Regions from separate parts of the Vibrio sp. VPAP30 genome, predicted to be linked through region 2. Evidence: riboswitches for the same ligand, from Rfam matches in the RefSeq annotation. Region 2 holds a riboswitch; each other region holds the start of a gene.
The links. Region 2 has a riboswitch for thiamine pyrophosphate ahead of thiC (phosphomethylpyrimidine synthase ThiC). Riboswitches for the same ligand answer to the same signal wherever they lie in the genome.
Positions count from the first base shown of each region.

Region 1: it holds a riboswitch for thiamine pyrophosphate, as region 2 does, so the genes downstream of both, thiB (thiamine ABC transporter substrate binding subunit) here and thiC (phosphomethylpyrimidine synthase ThiC) in region 2, are expected to answer to the same signal.
Region 3: it holds a riboswitch for thiamine pyrophosphate, as region 2 does, so the genes downstream of both, thiD (bifunctional hydroxymethylpyrimidine kinase/phosphomethylpyrimidine kinase) here and thiC (phosphomethylpyrimidine synthase ThiC) in region 2, are expected to answer to the same signal.

Region 1 covers NZ_LBLS01000022.1:98,677-104,796, forward strand. Annotated here, with positions in the region: gene thiQ (thiamine ABC transporter ATP-binding protein) at 227-931, opposite strand; gene thiP (thiamine/thiamine pyrophosphate ABC transporter permease ThiP) at 915-2,519, opposite strand; gene thiB (thiamine ABC transporter substrate binding subunit) at 2,529-3,515, opposite strand; TPP riboswitch at 3,583-3,703, opposite strand; gene ZX61_RS09580 (flavin prenyltransferase UbiX) at 3,756-4,379, opposite strand; gene mpl (UDP-N-acetylmuramate:L-alanyl-gamma-D-glutamyl-meso-diaminopimelate ligase) at 4,394-5,746, opposite strand; gene fbp (class 1 fructose-bisphosphatase) at 6,052-6,120, shown strand, end outside.
Region 2 covers NZ_LBLS01000039.1:1,380-7,499, forward strand. Annotated here, with positions in the region: gene ZX61_RS19800 (multicopper oxidase family protein) at 1-1,005, shown strand, start outside; gene crcB (fluoride efflux transporter CrcB) at 1,114-1,497, shown strand; TPP riboswitch at 1,567-1,665, shown strand; gene thiC (phosphomethylpyrimidine synthase ThiC) at 1,829-3,769, shown strand; gene ZX61_RS19815 (thiamine phosphate synthase) at 3,769-5,145, shown strand; gene ZX61_RS19820 (HesA/MoeB/ThiF family protein) at 5,135-5,911, shown strand; gene thiS (sulfur carrier protein ThiS) at 5,986-6,120, shown strand, end outside.
Region 3 covers NZ_LBLS01000026.1:11,354-17,473, forward strand. Annotated here, with positions in the region: gene ZX61_RS10545 (LysR family transcriptional regulator) at 1-280, opposite strand, end outside; gene ZX61_RS10550 (HDOD domain-containing protein) at 376-1,206, opposite strand; TPP riboswitch at 1,362-1,471, shown strand; gene thiD (bifunctional hydroxymethylpyrimidine kinase/phosphomethylpyrimidine kinase) at 1,572-2,402, shown strand; gene tenA (thiaminase II) at 2,490-3,155, shown strand; gene ZX61_RS10565 (GGDEF domain-containing protein) at 3,315-4,277, shown strand; gene ZX61_RS10570 (phosphatase PAP2 family protein) at 4,400-5,167, shown strand; gene ZX61_RS10575 (MarR family winged helix-turn-helix transcriptional regulator) at 5,472-5,930, shown strand.

The sequences.
Region 1 (6,120 bases), on a different contig from region 2:
AGCTGAAGAATATTGAGGGTTGACGTGAGAGCGTCAACCCTTTCTTTTTGATGGTTCCCAAGTCATCCCCGAGAGTGAGGTACGAACGAGTTGGGGATCTCTTCAAGCGAGCCGAAGGCTTTCTGAGATTCCCTACTCGCTCCTTCGTCGCTCTATGGAATGACGATTTGTTTCTCGCAAGGCGAAGCCCGAACTCAACTCTCTAAGGGCAAAGTCCGTTCCCTCCTCACTCCCCCGCGCGGACAAAATCACTTAGCGCTTGGTTAGCATGACTCGATGACAGCTGTTCAATGTTATCCGCAACTTCGACTCTGCCATTGGCGACAAAGATAAAATCAGAGGCAATCGCCTTGGCATCACTAATATGATGCGTCACCATTACCACCGTGATCTTTCTATCTTTAGCTAACTTGCTCACCAAACTAAGCATCTCTTCACGCAGAATAGGATCAAGCGCCGAAAAAGGCTCATCAAGCAGCCATATTTTATGTGGTTGAACAAAGCAGCGTGCTAATGCGACTCTTTGCCGCTGCCCACCTGAAAGTTGCTCTGGTAAACGGTCTAGATACGCCTCTACCCCAACTTGCTGCGCTGCTTGTTCTATTACGTTTTGTTGCTGAGCAGTAAGTTTCAACCCCGGATGAAGCCCAAGCCCGATGTTTTGACGCACTGTTAAATGAGCGAATAAGTTATGTTCTTGAAACAGCATTGCGAATGGGCGTTGATGTGGCTCTTTGCCAACAATATTACTGCCTTCAACCTCAATAGAGCCCTTGGTCGGTTCGATAAAACCCGCGACTAAAGCCAATAGGGTCGATTTGCCCGCGCCACTTGGCCCCATCAGGGCAACGATCGACTGCGGTGAAATCGAGGTATCAAAATGAAACAGTTCATTGTGATAGTAGTAATCGACATTACTTAAGGTCAGCATGATTCACCTTCGAGTTGGCTTTTAATAAGGTTTCAATGAGCGTGAAACAGCCGACGCTCAATAGTAATAGAGTTACAGATACTACTGCGGCAGATTCCATTTGATAGCTACCAAGCAGTTGGAATAGGTAAAGTGGCAAGGTGCGAAATTCTTGGCTACCAAACAAAGCAATCGCACTTAAATCACCAATGGCAAACATAAAGCTGATCGCAAAGGCATGAGCCATCGGCTTCTTCAGCGCCTTCCACTCGACCACTTTAAAACGATTCCAACCTTTCATGCCTAAACTGGCACAAACATATTGATATTGCTGCTCGACATGCAGCATAGGCTGAGACAGCGTTTTAATCACATATGGCAGACCCATTAAGGCATTCACGGCTACGACAACCACTAACGCTAAGCTAAATACATCCGTAAATGAACGCAGCAATAGAAACAGTCCGGTGGAAATCACAAGACCGGGTGTGACAAGAATAATGGTGCCAATCAGCTCAATATGATCGGCACTCTTCTCACGGTAGTTAAGGCGCAATCTCCGGCTGGTTAACAAGATGGCAATGCCAGCAATCACCGCAATCACACTTGCCATTGTGGCTACTTTCACTGACGCCCATAGAGCTTGCCAGAACCGCTCATCGGTAAAAACATCAATCGCATAGCTGTTAAGACCACTGAGTAGCACCATCAGTAGCGGCGGTAATACCAGCAACATAGAAAAGGCTATCCACCCCCAATCCCAACACTGAGAAACAAACGAGTCTTTAGACAAGTAAACAATCTGAGTCTGAGAGCCAGAAGTAACAGAAATCGGTTTGGCCAAACGCTGAATAGTCAGTGCCATAACACCGCACAGCATCATCTGCCAGATAGCCAATAGCGCACCAGCTTGGAGATCAAAATCAAACTTAATTGCTTGATAGATTGCCAGTTCAATCGTGGTTGACTTAGGCCCACCGCCGAGTGCCATTACCGTAGCAAAACTGGTGAAACAGAGCATAAACACCAAGCCACTGACATGAGGTAATTGCTGTCGCAACCGAGGCCACTCGATCCAACGAAACTTATCCCAATGCCCCATTCCGAGATGAGCGCACAGTTTATGCTGCTCTTGTGGGATAGAGTCTAGCGCCTGCAACAGTAGTCGGGTCGCATAGGGAAGATTAAAAAACACGTGCGCCAGTAAAATACCATTGAGCCCATATATTGAGAACGGCAACTTGCTATCTAAGCTTTTGAACAGCTCTGCGATCAAACCGCTATTACCATAAATGGCGAGCAAGCCAAACACACCGACCAAGACAGGCAACACTAGTGTCGTAGCAAATAGTTTTAGTAGTAAGGATTTTCCGACAAACCGACGCCGAGAAAGTGCATGTGCGACAGGAACAGCCAAACCAACACTGAGCAAAGTAGAGAAAAAAGATTGATAGAAACTGAATTTAGTGACATGTCGATAGTATGGTTCATGCCATATCTGGCTAATATCCAAAGAAGGCGCATTAACCAGTAAAGCACCGAGCGCAGAAATGACAAAGGTCGCGATTAATATCGCGACCCATAGGCCTATTTTAGGGGTATTACGCAAAAGTTCCCCTTAGAAAGTGAGCGCACTTTGCCATTCACGAACCCAAGACTTACGATTCTCAGCAACTTGATCGGCGCTAAAGGTCAACGCTTTACTTGGCAGAGTCAATGTTTCGAAGCCTTGTGGTAATGCTACATCCGTAACTGGGTACATCCAGTTTCCGGTTGGCATTGCTGATTGAAACTCTTCACTCAGGATGAAATTCATGAACTCATCAGCAAGCTTCTGATTTTTTGAAGCCTTAACTTTTGCTGCCACTTCCACTTGGGTGTAGTGGCCTTCGGCAAAATCAGCCGCAGCGTATTTGTTGTCATTCTCAGCAATCAAATGATAAGCAGGAGATGTGGTGTAAGAAAGCACCAGATCAGATTCACCTTCTAGGAACATAGAATAAGCTTCAGACCAACCTTTGGTCACTGTAACAGTTTTCTTCGCGAGACTCTGCCACGCCTGCGTAACATCATCACCGTAGACTGACTTCATCCACAACATCAAACCTTGTCCAGGTGTCGAAGTACGCGGATCTTGATAGATCACTTTCAGGTCGTCTCGAGATTCCACCAACTCTTTAAGGCTTTGGGGTGGATTCGCCAATTTTTCCTTGTTGTAAACAAACGCGAAATAACCAAAATCGTAAGGAACAAACGTCTTATCCGTCCACCCATTAGGTAGAGTAACCTTGCTGGTATCGACACTATGCTGTGTGAGCAAGCCCGTCTTCTTTGCTTCTGCCATCAGGTTATTATCTAAACCCAAAATGATGTCCGCTTTACTATTGTCACCTTCTAGACGTAAGCGGTTGAGAATAGAAACGCCATCATCCAGCGCAACAAAGTTAATGTCACAATCACAATGTGCTTCAAACGCCTTTTCTACTACCGGGCCAGGTCCCCAGTCGGCAGCAAAAGAGTCATAAGTGTAGATCGTTAAGCTGTTTTGTTCGGCAAAAGATGGAAATGTCGCTAACGTTGCTAGCGCGAGGGTGCTGATTGAAATGGTTCTTAGAGTGTTATTCACTGCTCGCTCTCTCCTTGTATGAGCGGCACAGGGTTGAGAAGCGGATAATCAGTCCAGACTCAATTCCTACGCCAGCATTATCTGGTTCAGGTACACGGGTCCCAAGCAATCGCTTGATCTCAGCTGGACTAACATAAGTTAAGCCAATAGCTCCCCGATGAGTAACGGTCGAATTGTAATAGTTATGTGACTCAATAGCTAGCGCTGTTCACACCTCTGCTAATGATGGGGATCGTAGCCCCAACGCGGCACTAACCCTTGCTCTATTCCTAGGTGGTCAAGAATACGCGCGACCATAAAATCAACCAGATCCTCTATCGATTTAGGTTGATGATAAAAACCTGGTGCAGCAGGCATGATAGTTACGCCCATTTGTGACAACTTGTGCATGTTCTCTAGATGCAGAGTAGAAAATGGGGTCTCACGAACCACTAGCAGCAGTTGGCCGCGCTCTTTCATCACCACGTCTGCAGCACGTTCAATCAGGTTGTCCGACATACCGTGTGCAATCGCTGCAACGCTTCCTGCTGAGCATGGACAGACAACCATCTGTTTCGGCGCAGCAGAGCCAGATGCTACCGGAGAGAACCAGTCATCTTTACCGCATACAATCAGCTTGTCTGGGTCACAGTTAAGGTGCTCGACCAAAGTTTGCTTAGCCGAATCAGGATTGGCGGGCAGTTTGAGTTCATGTTCAGTTGCTAGCACCACTCTCGCCGCTGATGAAACAAGCAGATAAACTTGATAATCAGCAGCCAGTAGGCACTCCAACAGGCGTAAACCATAAGGAGCGCCGGAGGCACCAGTAAAGGCTAAGGTGATGGCTTTTTGTTGCTTGGTCATATTTAAAAACTACACTATTGGGCTAGCTTTGCCAGAAGCTTGTTATGAATTCCTTCGAACCCGCCATTGCTCATTACCAAAATCTGATCACCTGAGCTAGCACTAGCCACAATTTGCTCCACAAGCTCATCGACATTATTGGAGGTTTGCGCGGGTTGGGCACATTGAGCGGCGATCTCTTCCACCGACCAATCTATCGAATCAGGTTGATATAAGAACACCTGATCGGCTTTTTGTAACGACGCGGCCAACGTATCCTTGTGCACACCTCGCTTCATTGTAGCGCTGCGCGGTTCGAGTACCGCGATAATCTTGCTATCGCCGACCTTGTTACGTAATCCACCGAGCGTCAGTTCAATCGCGGTCGGATGATGGGCAAAATCGTCGTAAACCGTGATGCCATTGACCTCACCTTTAAGCTCAAGGCGACGTTTGGTATTGATGAACTTGGCTAACGATTCACAAGCCAGGTCTGGGGTGACACCGACATGACGCGCTGCAGCTATCGCCATCAAAGCGTTATCTACATTGTGATCACCAACTAGGTTCCAACTCACAATACCCACTTGCTCACCTTGGAACAGTACTTTGAACTGCGAGCCATCAATGTTTACTTTCTCCGCCTGCCAGTCACCTTGCTCTCCACTAAACTCGGTTTCACTCCAACAACCGCGCTCAAGTACGTCTTGTAGTGCGCTGTCTTGTTTCGGTGCAAAAACGCGTCCATTGCCCGGTACTGTGCGAACAAGATGATGGAACTGACGTTTTATCGCTTCAAGATCGTCAAAGATGTCGGCATGATCGAACTCTAGGTTGTTCATGACTAAGGTGCGAGGATGGTAGTGGACAAACTTAGAACGCTTATCGAAAAAAGCACTGTCATATTCGTCAGCTTCAACGACAAAGAACATGCTTTCACCAAGACGTGCTGAGATGCCGAAATTACCCAGTACACCACCAACTAAGAAGCCCGGCTTATAGCCACAGTCTTCTAAGATCCACGCCAACATACTGGACGTTGTGGTTTTTCCATGAGTACCAGACACCGCTAATACCCAACGGTCATGAAGTAAGAACTCTTGTAACCACTGCGGACCAGAGGTGTAACGCAGGTTATTATTCAGTACATATTCGACACATGGATTGCCACGGCTCATCGCATTACCAATCACCACTAAGTCTGGCGCAGGGTCGAGTTGCGACGGGTCAAAGCCTTCTATAATTTCAATACCTTGAGATTCGAGTAGAGTACTCATTGGTGGATAAACATTGGCATCACATCCTGTGACTTTATGCCCTAATTGACGTGCTAATACAGCTGCACCACCCATAAAAGTGCCACAGATCCCCAGTATATGAATGTGCATAGAAAAGCCTTGTTCTAAGCGGAAAATATTGTCCTCATTATGGCGACAATATGGCAAAAAGCGAACTACTTTAGCCACCTTCAAACAGAGAAATGACTCACTGATTACGCTTTGCTCACTCTCTGATCTCTCATCGCTGTGAAAACTGTTGAAAGTTTACTAAAAAATTTGAGATCTAAGACAGTTAGTTCATTACCAATAAAAAGATCTAACTTTTACACTTATCTCGGGTAGTCATAAAAGCTCCGTTAGAGAACGAGACGTCCCATTCCCCCTATCTATGAGCGACTTTTAAAGGAAAAACCATGTCTGGAATGCGCACCCTTGGCGAGTTCATTGTTGAAAAGCAAGCGGACTTCCCCCACGCTAGCGGT
Region 2 (6,120 bases):
GATGCTGGTACATTCTGGTATCACCCGCATATGAATAGCGTCAAACAACTTGGTATGGGGTTAGTGGGGCTGATCATCGTCGAAGAAGCGGTTCCAGTAGAGTTTGATGAAGAACACGAGTTAATGCTTAAGCACTGGCACCTTGATAAGCAGGGGCAGTGGAAACAGTTAATGATCCCTCGTCTTAGCGCCAGAATGGGAACCCCCGGAGAGTGGAGTAGCGTTAACGGTGTACATGAGCCTAAGTATCAATTAAGGGAAAATGCCACTACTCGGCTGCGTATCGCAAACGTCGATAATACCATTACCTATCCGATTGCTATTGAAGGAGCCGAAGCATGGGTGGTAGCCATTGATGGTAACCCGATTAAAACACCCTATAAGCTCTCTCAACATAAAATTGGCCCAGGAATGAGGGTTGACCTTGCCTTAAGAGCTCCGAAGCAAGGAGAGTCCGTTTATGTCCGATATATGAAGGGTAGATTTCCGTTTCCTTTGTGTGAGTTTGAAGCGATCAAGTCTGATCTTTCCGATCACAAGCCGATCCCTCAACTTCCTCTTAATCCAGTGCCTGATCTTGATTTAGCCAATGCGGAGAAAATTGATTTCGTATTTGAATGGGAAGGGGCAATTTCACCGGTTGGGAAAGATGGTAAGTCTGTTCCTAAGTTTTGGTTAACCAATAAACGGGCTTGGGAAGGGATGTCGAAAGATAATATCCCCGCGCCACTAGCTTCATTACAACTGGGTAAAACTTATATTTTCTATCTCAAGAATGTCACTCAGTATCACCATCCAATTCATATCCATGGCCATACATTCACAGTATTAGATCTCAATGGTAAAAAGGTCGAGCAGCCTTTCCACACTGACACTGTTTTACTAGGCAAAAACGGTACGGCTATCGCAGCGTTTGTGGCGGATAATCCAGGGCGTTGGATGTATCACTGTCATGTGATAGAGCATATGAAAACCGGACTAATGGGGTATATTGAAGTAAAGTGACTCCTGTAACTTTTAAAAAGTTTGCAGTTAGCAATGGCTAAATCTTAATTTATGATCTTCCGCAAGCGTGTATTTTGGCTACAATACACCCAGTCAATCGGAGGAATTATGGGTCAGTTTTCAATTTTGGGTTTTATCGCACTCGGTGGTGCATTTGGAGCATGCTCTCGTTATCTTGTTTCGGAGTTTTGTGTTGCGCTTCTTGGGCGTGGCTTTCCATACGGTACGCTAACTGTTAACGTGGTCGGTTCTTTCATTATGGGTTTGCTTATTGCGGCTTTTGAAAATGAGATGCTAGCTACCGAACCATGGCGCCAAATTATCGGATTGGGCTTTCTTGGCGCGCTAACCACCTTCTCTACATTCTCTATGGATAATGTGCTTCTAATGCAGCAAGGTGCATTTTTTAAGATGGGTTTGAACGTGTTGCTGAATGTCTTTTTAAGCATTTCTGCTGCATGGATTGGTTTTCAAATACTCATTAAGAACTAATGTTGGTTAAAATTTAGCTAATTATTGTTCATCACGGCTTGGTTTACCTAAGCCGTTTTTATATACTGCAATTACTTGTCGGAGTGCCATAAGGCTGAGACCGTTTATTCGGGATCCGTTGAACCTGATCAGATTAGAATCTGCGAAGGGAACAAGAGAAGATATCTACACCAGAGTTTTGTCTGGTTACCTATCAAATAGTCGAATGTTGTTATATACCATTAGTGCACACTAATAAGGTCATAATTCGATTCCTCTTGTCGCATCTTTCCGCCAAGCATTTTTATCCCATTACTTTTTATCTAAGAATAACAAAGCAAGGAAAAATGCTATGTCGAGTCGCAAACAAGCGAGACTGGAAGCAAAACAGTTCATTGATACACTTTCGGTACAGCCGTACCCAAATTCAAGCAAAGTCTATGTAGAGGGTTCACGCCCAGATATTCGTGTACCTATGCGGGAAATCTCGCTCGCGGATAGTCTTATCGGAGGTACAAAAGAAGCGCCTATTTTCGAACCTAATGAGCCTGTACGTGTTTATGATACCTCTGGCGTCTACACTGACCCAGAACACGCTATTGACCTTTACAGCGGCCTACCAAAGCTAAGAGAAGGTTGGATAGAGGAACGCGCCGATACTGAATTACTCGACGATGTTAGCTCGGTATACACCAAGGAGCGCTTAGAAGACGAGACGCTTGATGAGCTACGTTATGGCAATTTGCCGCGAATTAGACGTGCTAAAGATGGTCAGTGTGTCACTCAGCTGCACTATGCGCGCAAAGGCATTGTTACCCCTGAGATGGAATACATCGCCCTGCGTGAAAACATGGGCCGTGCTCAGTATCGCGATGAGGTGTTGAATCAACAGCATCCAGGGCAAAGCTTCGGGGCCAATTTACCCAAAGACATTACTGCAGAATTTGTTCGTAAAGAAGTCGCAGAAGGTCGAGCGATTATCCCTTCCAATATTAACCACCCAGAATCTGAACCAATGATTATTGGGCGTAACTTCTTAGTTAAAGTAAACGCTAATATCGGTAACTCATCGGTGACATCTTCAATTGAGGAAGAGGTAGAGAAACTAGTATGGGCGACTCGCTGGGGTGGCGATACTGTTATGGATCTGTCTACTGGTCGCAATATTCACGAAACTCGTGAGTGGATTCTACGTAACAGCCCCGTGCCGATCGGTACTGTGCCAATGTACCAAGCGCTTGAAAAAGTGAACGGTATTGCGGAAAACCTCAACTGGGAAGTGATGCGCGATACTTTGATTGAGCAAGCAGAGCAGGGCGTCGATTATTTCACTATTCACGCAGGTTTACTGCTTCGCTATGTGCCTATGACGGCAAAACGTGTTACTGGCATTGTTTCTCGTGGTGGTTCTATTATCGCGAAATGGTGTTTAGCGCATCATCAGGAAAGCTTCCTATATACTCACTTCCGCGAGATCTGTGAAATCTGTGCCAAGTATGACGTGGCTCTTTCTCTTGGCGATGGTTTACGTCCTGGCTCAGTAGCCGATGCGAACGATGAAGCGCAATTTGCTGAGCTTCGTACTCTTGGTGAGTTAACCAAGATTGCTTGGGAATATGACGTACAGGTCATTATCGAAGGTCCTGGCCATATACCAATGCACATGATCAAAGAGAACATGGAAGAGCAGTTAGAACACTGCCATGAAGCACCATTTTATACCCTTGGCCCACTGACAACCGACGTTGCACCTGGCTATGACCATATTACATCTGGCATTGGTGCCGCGATGATCGGTTGGTATGGCTGTGCGATGCTTTGTTACGTTACACCAAAAGAGCACCTTGGCTTACCGAATAAAGAAGACGTTAAGGTGGGTATGATTACCTATAAGCTCGCAGCACATGCGGCTGACTTAGCCAAAGGTCACCCTGGTGCTCAGGTTCGAGATAATGCGCTCTCTAAAGCGCGTTTTGAATTCCGCTGGGAAGACCAGTTCAACCTATCGCTAGACCCTGATACTGCACGAGCTTATCACGATGAAACCCTGCCTCAAGAGTCTGGAAAGGTTGCACACTTCTGTTCAATGTGTGGACCTAAATTCTGCTCTATGAAGATTTCACAAGAAGTTCGTGAATACGCGAAAGATACTGATCAAGTAGCGGCTGACCAAGCTATCTCGATCAAAATGCTCGACGATCCACTAGAAGGCATGCGCCAAAAATCGCAAGAATTCCGAGAGACTGGTTCTGAGCTATACCACCCAGCAGCTCATGCAGAGGTAAGTGAGTAATGAGCAAAATCCTAATTCCGTCATCATTGATTGAGCTAACAGGCTTAGTTCAGCAATGTTTGTTGTTGGCGAAAGAACAGGGTTTTCGCATCGAAGAGATTGAGTTGGGTGTCAGCCCAACTCAGTCTGTTCAGCTTGTTCGCGACCAACAGATTACGCATGTCGCTACCGATCTCATTGAGGGGTATGACTGTGAGTCAGATTGCTCATTTGCTATTTATTACAGCTCTGCTTTATCGGTAGAAGCCTGTGCGAAGCAGTCTTCCAACGCTATCTTTATTGGTATTGCTGATGGTTTGGCTTGTGATAAAAGGGATGAAGTGCTTCAGCTTGATGTCTGGCGTCATCCCATTAACGACGAAGTGAGAGCACTTTCCGTTAGGTCTAAACTCAATTCTGTATTTGAGCCTGAGTATCACTTTGCTTGGATAGTTGTATTGACCGTACTCGACTTTCCTGTCGAAGATACGTTAACACTCGCGCGAGGAATGACAACTCAACAAGCGAATGTTTCACGTGAAACAGCGTTGAATGAGAAATCTTTGACTCAGTGGGCTGAGCAATTCAATCAGTTCCCAACTCCAGTACTAGAAGATAGCCGACTTGGCATACAAGTTGGGTGGTCTGCGCAAGGGGAGAGTGTCAGCTTTCCTAGTTTAACTAAGCAGAGTTTAGGGCTCTACCCAGTAGTTGATGATGTTGCTTGGATTGAACGCTTACTGCCGTTAGGTATCAACACTATTCAACTGCGAATCAAGAGCGCGCAGCAAGCCGATTTGGAACAACAGATCATTCGAGCGATTGAACTCGGTCGCCAATATCAAGCGCAAGTGTTTATTAATGACTACTGGCAGTTAGCGATCAAGCATAGTGCTTATGGTGTTCATCTTGGGCAAGAAGATATAGAAGAGTCAAACTTGGCTCAGCTAACCAAAGCTGGCATTCGTTTAGGCCTTTCTACCCATGGCTATTACGAGTTGCTTCGTATTGTGCAAATCCACCCTAGCTACATTGCGCTGGGACATATCTTCCCAACCACCACTAAGCAGATGCCATCGAAGCCACAAGGCTTAGTGCGCTTAGCTCTATATCAAAAATTGATTGATAGTATTCCTTATGCCTGCACGCAAGAGAGCACTAGTGGTTTGACTCTTGGTTATCCAACGGTAGCAATCGGCGGTATTGACCAAACGAACGCAGACCAAGTTTGGCAAACAGGCGTTTCGAGCTTGGCGGTCGTTAGAGCGATTACATTGGCACAGTCACCTGAGCCTGTGATTGAGTTTTTCAACCAGCTGATGAAGGAAAGGCAGTCAGCGTTTACTGATTCAATCTCGATAGCAACTAATGAAGAGAGAGAACAACATGCTCACTGATCAGCAATTCCTCCGCTATCAGCGTCAAGTCGCTCTGCCAGAAATCGCTGAAAGTGGTCAGGAGAGGCTGAGCAAGTCGCATGTATTGATAATTGGCTGTGGCGGACTTGGAAGTGCTGCGAGTCTCTATTTGGCGTCGGCGGGGGTCGGTAAGTTAGTGGTCGTTGATGATGATGAGGTCAATAGTAGCAACTTACAACGTCAGATCATCTATCGTGAACGTGATCTCCAGCTTGCTAAAACGGAAGCGACAGTCAAACAGCTTTCTGAACTTAACTCCATGATCCAAGTTCGAGCACTTCACAAGCGGCTCGATAAGGCACAGTTGCAGCTTGAAGCTATGCTGGCGGATGTCGTGTTGGACTGCACTGACAATATGCCAACTCGTCAGCTAATAAACCAAGTTTGTTTTGAACAAGCAAAGCCACTGATATCTGCAGCCGCGATTGGCTGGCAAGGCCAATTTGTTGTCTTTGACTATCAAGCGAATAGTAGTGCTGACGGAGACGAGGGTAAGGCTTGTTATCGCTGTTTGTATCCATTCGATGAACTGCCACATACGCAGAAATGTAGTGACAGTGGTGTGGTTGGCCCTGTGGTGGGCACACTTGGTAATTACCAAGCATTGGCGGCGATACAAAAACTTGCTACCGGCCAGTTTCATGTCGAGGTCGCCAAGCTGCATATTTTTGATGGTTTGAAAATGCAGTGGCGAACTATGGGGATAAGCAAAGACAAACAGTGCCAAGTTTGCGCTCAAGATTAGAGTGCAAGTTAACAGAGCAAAACATCCAATAGGTCTACTTAAAGTAACGATTGGAAATAAGAGAGATGGAAGCAATGGCGTTATCAGAACAACAAACAACACAAGCACTTGCCGAAGAACTCGATGTGATCACTATTGTCATCAATGACCAATCACATCAAGTTGCCAGTGCGTCAAATCTACAGCAAATCATTCGCCAGTTTGAGCTG
Region 3 (6,120 bases), on a different contig from region 2:
ATACACTACCAGAGAATGGGTCCTCCATATTAAGTGACCTGAGTAGTTCTGACTCTTGACGCTCCATATGCGTCGCGTATTGATAGACTTTACGTCCCGAGTCGGTCACTTCAAAGCTTTTGTTGTGCCTTTCAATTAAGGGATAACCACAAGCCTGTTCGAGCTTTTTGATGTGTTGACTGACACCTGGCTGAGTCATAAACAACTTTTCTGCAGTTTTAGTGAAGTGACCAGTGTCGATCAAAGTCACAAAGGTTTTGAGCCAAGCAGGGTTTATCATCACATCCTCACATAACAAAAATTTATCTAGATTAGTTTATGCGATAACAATAATTTCTGATAGGAAAAAGGCGAGCAGAGGGCTCGCCTATAAAGTTACGCTGCATTGAGATAAGTAGCGAGGTCGCGACCATTCCCTCGGTATTTATCTATAGTCGGGGCAAAGTCAGCTGAAATATGCAAAAGGCGAGAGTCTGGATGTTCGGTTAGATAACGGGATTTTCCTTCATTGCTTTCGAGTTTATCCCAGTCGCGATGAATAGAACGAGCTAAGTGTAGCGTCGTTGCCATCTTAGGTGAGATCTCTGCATCGCGTGGCTCGTCAAAGTTGGCAATTGCGTCAACCATATCGTCAGGAAAATGCCATGATTTGGCTAACTTTGCACCTAGAGTTGGGGCGGTAATATCGAGAATCTCTTCCTGCACAGCAATCGCGCTTTCTCCTTGCTCTGCGCGTTGTGTGATCACTTTTGCCTGCTCAGGTACTAAAGTATGAATCATCAGTTCGCCAATGTTGTGTAGTACCCCTGTGGTAAAAACTTCATTGCTGTCCATCCCCGTCTCAAGCGCGATTTTACTAGCGATAATTGACACTTCGAAAGTTTCCTCCCAATACTTGTCCATGTCTAAGGTTTTGATTCTTGGAAAAGCGCTTGAAAGGACGGACGCAACAACTAAAGTTCTGACTGGGCCAGTCCCGACTCGAAGCAGTGCTTCATTGACTGAAGAAACACTCTTGTTGCCCCCAAAATGAGCCGAGTTGGCGAGGCGGAGTAGTCGAGCGCTAAGAACTTGATCGGTTGATATTTTTTTTGCTAATGCTCTAAAGTCAACCTCGCTGTTATTGACCATATCAAGCAATTCTTGAAGTACTCGTTGGATTCTAGGTAATTCGTTTAAACGAGATAGTAGTGCCTCCTGGCTCATCGCACTCTCCTTTATTCCATGTGAGATTAATTAATATAGTTCACAAAAACTGACTCTTACAAAGATGATCAATCGAATCCATATAGGGAGTTGTTCGATCTGTCTAATAGGGCTAAATAAGTGCTGCAATAATATGAAAATTATTGTTATCATTTACGAAATAGTCGGGGAGCCTACCCTATAGGGAAAGGGCTGAGATCGCGAAGCGAGACCCGTTGAACCTGATTCAGTTAGCACTGACGTAGGGAACTATCTGCATTAATCCAGTAACAATGTTTAGTGTAGTCGTATTCGATGGCTAAGCTCATTCTCTGAGCTTTCTTTCGTGGTCGAGAGTTCCTGTACGTCATGTCGTAGGAGCATCTATGCCACACTCACAAGATTTTACCCCGATCGTATTAACCATAGCTGGCTCTGACAGCGGTGGTGGAGCAGGCATACAGGCTGATATAAAAGCCATGTCGGCGACAGGCAGTTATGCGTGTTCAGTGATCACTGCCATTACCTCGCAAAACACCCAAGGCGTAACCGCTATTCACCCCATCCCGATTGAGCACATTGAAAGCCAATTGGATGCTGTATTTACCGATCTTAATGTTGCTGCAGTCAAAGTGGGCATGCTTGCCGATACCGAGATCATCAAAGTCGTCGCCGCTAAAATCCGACAATATCAACCAAAGCATTTAGTGGTTGACCCTGTTATGGTGGCAACAAGCGGTGATTTACTGTTAGAGCGTTCGGCCATTTCGACATTAAAGCAGGAACTACTGCCGCTTGCCGATTTAATCACACCTAACTTGCCTGAGGGCGCGGCCTTGATAGAGGGAGAAATGCCTCAAGATGAAGATCAAATGGGTGCGATGATCGAGTCTCTACGAACACTTGGCGCCAAGGCAGTACTGCTTAAAGGCGGGCATTTAGAAACAGACCAAAGTAGCGATGACCTCCTTATCCAACAGCAGAGCAGTGAGTTGTTGTGCGCAAAACGAGTGGCAACCAAGAATACCCACGGTACAGGTTGTACGCTTTCGTCGGCCATTGCTTCTTATCTTGCTCAAGGGAACCGCCTGCATAAAGCCGTTTACCTTGGTAAGCAATACATCTCTCAAGCTATCGCTCATGCCGATCAGCTAGAGGTGGGTAACGGGCATGGTCCGGTACACCACTTTTTCTGTGGACATACGAATGTGCGTTAAGGGCATCTGGCTCTACATCGTAACCCTTCATACCCTAGTGATGGTGACACTGAGACAAATCGTCAATTACGTGCGGAAACCTTACACATGAAATACCAAGACATTATCGAAGCCTGTCAGTCCGATTGGCACCAGTACACAGACCACTCCTTTGTTCAGCAACTTTCCAGCGGGTTGTTGCCGCAATCTTGTTTTTTACATTACTTGAAGCAAGACTTTTTGTTTCTAAAACAGTATGCCCGTGCCTACGCGCTAGCTATGTATAAAGCCCGTAGCTTAGAAGAGATGCGCCGAGTGCTCCCAAGTTTTCATGCGTTGTTAGATTCTGAGATAGCACATCATGTGGACTATTGCGACCAGTGGGGGTTAACCGAATCTGACTTAGAAAATGAACCGGAAGATGTCGCTACCGTCGCTTATACACGCTATGTACTAGATGCTGGCATGACAGGAGAGTTAATCGAACTGTATATCGGTTTGGCACCTTGTTCGATTGGTTACGCGGTGATTGGTAAAGCGCTAAGAGAAAGTAAAACCGCGAAGCTAGAAGGGAACCCTTATCAAAGTTGGATTGAGCTATACAGTGGAGAGGAGTTTCAATCTACCGTCGCACGATGGGCAGCTCATCTCAATCAGTTACTAGAAGAGATTGATATCCATAGCCAGCGTGGTCAGAACTTAATTCAAGTGTTTAAAACAGCCACACGTATGGAAGTAGCATTCTGGCAGCAAGGATTAGATGCAAAGCGTTAGGATTTGATTGCAAACGGTGGGGCTTTTAAGGTTATTGTTTTTTTACTTACGGATGGTTGCCCTAAGCAACAGAACTTGAAATATATTGGTCAACTTTCAGACATCTCTAGATTCGGCTGCTAGAATTTTTATTATGTTTCCACAAGTATCTATGATGGCATGCAGGTACCTAATAAACCCAAAAACGAAGCGCAGCGCATTGAGGAGCTTGAACAGCTCGACATTCTAGATACGGAATCTGAAGAACGTTTTGATCGCGTTACTCGCCTAGCAAAAAGGTTATTTGATGTGCCTATCGCTGTGGTGAGCCTTGTCGATAGTGATCGACAGTGGTTTAAGTCTTGTTATGGGATGGATGCGCAACAAACACCTCGTGATATTTCGTTTTGTGGTCATGCTATTCTTGGCACCGAGCCTTTCATCATTTCGGATGCGACCAAAGATGATCGCTTTGCTGACAATCCTCTTGTTGTCGGTGAGCCAGGTATCCGCTTTTACGCAGGCGTTCCTCTTGCCCATCATGATAATACTATGCTCGGTACTTTGTGTGTCATAGATACTAAGCCTCGTCACTTTAACCAAGAGCAAATAAACGACCTCATTGACTTAGCTAAAATCGTTGAGCAGGAGTTAGTGACGCGAGTGACAGCAACGACAGATCCATTAACTCAAATATCTAATCGGCGCGGTTTTTCTTCTTTAGGAGAAAAGTTACTCGACTATTGTCGCTTTGGTGGTTTTCCTGTTTCTCTTGCGTATTTTGATCTAGACAACTTCAAGCAGATTAATGACCAATTTGGTCACCAGCTCGGTGATGAGGCACTCAAGCAGTTTACTCGGCTGTTGGAGTCTTCTTTTAGAGAGTCTGACGTGTACGCGCGCATGGGGGGAGATGAGTTTGTAGTACTGATGTCAGGAACAACAGAGATGGTAGCTCATATTGCCATTGACCGCTTTACTCAATCGGTGGAGAAATTTAACCAAGATTCGACACATCGTTATCAAATAACGTTTAGTGTCGGTGTCGCCTCTTCTAAAGTTTTGAATGACACAACTTTAGAGTCATTAATTGATGTGGCCGACAAACGAATGCTAGAGGTGAAACGTAGCAAGTCTCGTTGAGTTGCGATGCTTAACCGCGTCAATCAACACGAAATTTCATTAAATTGACATTGTATTGATAAAATTTCCACCTTAACTCGACTAAACTTCAGCTCCGGTTTTAGTTGTAGTGAATCCCTATCGTGAAAAACTTCATTCAGAACAAGCGCGAAGGCTTAGCGTTGCTCATTGCTTTTTTGCTCGTTATTGCGCCAATGACACTGTTTGTTAGTCACCTTGACCTATTGGGCAAGGTGTCTGAACTGACGGGATTGAGTTACACCATTCTGACTGATTCCGCAGGTTCAAAGGGGTTTTTAATTACACTAACTCTACTGATACTTTTTACTTGGAAGATAGTGGGCACTAACTCACTAATTCTCAGCAAGATAGTTCAACTAGGCATCATCTTAGCGATTGGGTTTGCAGCGAAAACTGGGCTCAAGCATATGACAGAGAGCCCTCGTCCGTATACAGAGCTTCTTTCACATCAACTCTTGATTCCTCAACCTTCGCATTTTTACAATTTAGATAGCGCACAGAAAGCAGAGGTCATCAATAAGATCTCGAACCAGGTTACTACGTGGAGAACTCGTCACTGGCAAGGGGAAAAAGACTATTCGTTTCCATCTGGGCATACCATATTTGCGGCAATTTGCTTGGCGTTTTTTGGTGGTTTTTTTTGGCAAAGCAAGCATTATGGTTTAGTGGTGTTAGTTGGTGTGTGGGCCATGGGGGTTGCTTACAGTCGTTTGTGGCTAGGCATGCATCGACCGATAGATCTAATCGGCTCGATTCTTTTTGTCGGGCTGGTTTACCTTCTAATGCCTAATCTAGACAAACTTGCCGACAAGGTCTGGTCGATGCTTGAGACTTTGTGGCTAGATAAGGGCAAGCAAGCTAAACGTTAATCTCTAAAGTATATTTTGAATTATTAGTGTTAGATATCAAATTTATCACAGTGTGGGAGGCATAGTTTGCCTCTCTCCCATGACTTTAGATTGGGAAAGTTAGCAAATATCCCTATAGTGGCATTTATCTTTCATAGCTAACTAATAAATCACGCCTTTGTATCTATCAAGAAAAGTAATCACTCACATACATGCATATCTATTTGCACAAATTCACAAAATAAATAATAAAGTGTGTCGGAAATGCTTCTGTATCGAACTAATAAATGGATAATAGGTAAAGAACTTAAATTGGAAGATCACGATGTCTGAAGAATCAAAGAAAATATTTGAAACAACGGTCGGTATGAGTTTTATCGCAACTCGTATGATTCAAAACGCTATTCAAAATAAAATTTCGAAGCTTCGCGACGATGTGAATTTTGAGCAAATGCTGGTGTTGATGGAGCTAGACTATGAAGATGGTCTTCGCCCAAGCGTGATCGCGGAGCGTTTGCATCGTAGCAAGGGAACTATGACCAGCCTCATTCGCCATGCGGAAAAGAATGAATTGATTGCGAGTGCAAAAGATCCCCATCATAAGAATGCTAAACGTCTTTTTTTGACACTGAAAGGTAAAAAAGTTCATGACCAGTTAGCGCAGATGATCAAAGATGAGATGGCGTTTGCTACTCAAGACCTTACTGAAGAAGAGCGCGCACATGTATTTTCTGCAATGGAAAAGGTCATTCTTCGGTATAAACCAGACTTCTACGTAATGTAAAGTTACGAATGAGTTTAGGGTGTCTTACGACACCCTTTTTATTGCCTAATGTTCGCTCAAGAGAAACACCGCAATAGATAATGTGCAGAAGTTGCTAGAGCGATTACTACCAATGGCAACGGAACCTGTATAACAATTTGATTGTTGTACATCATTTCTCATCCCATTCTGCACTATTTGTCTAAACCGA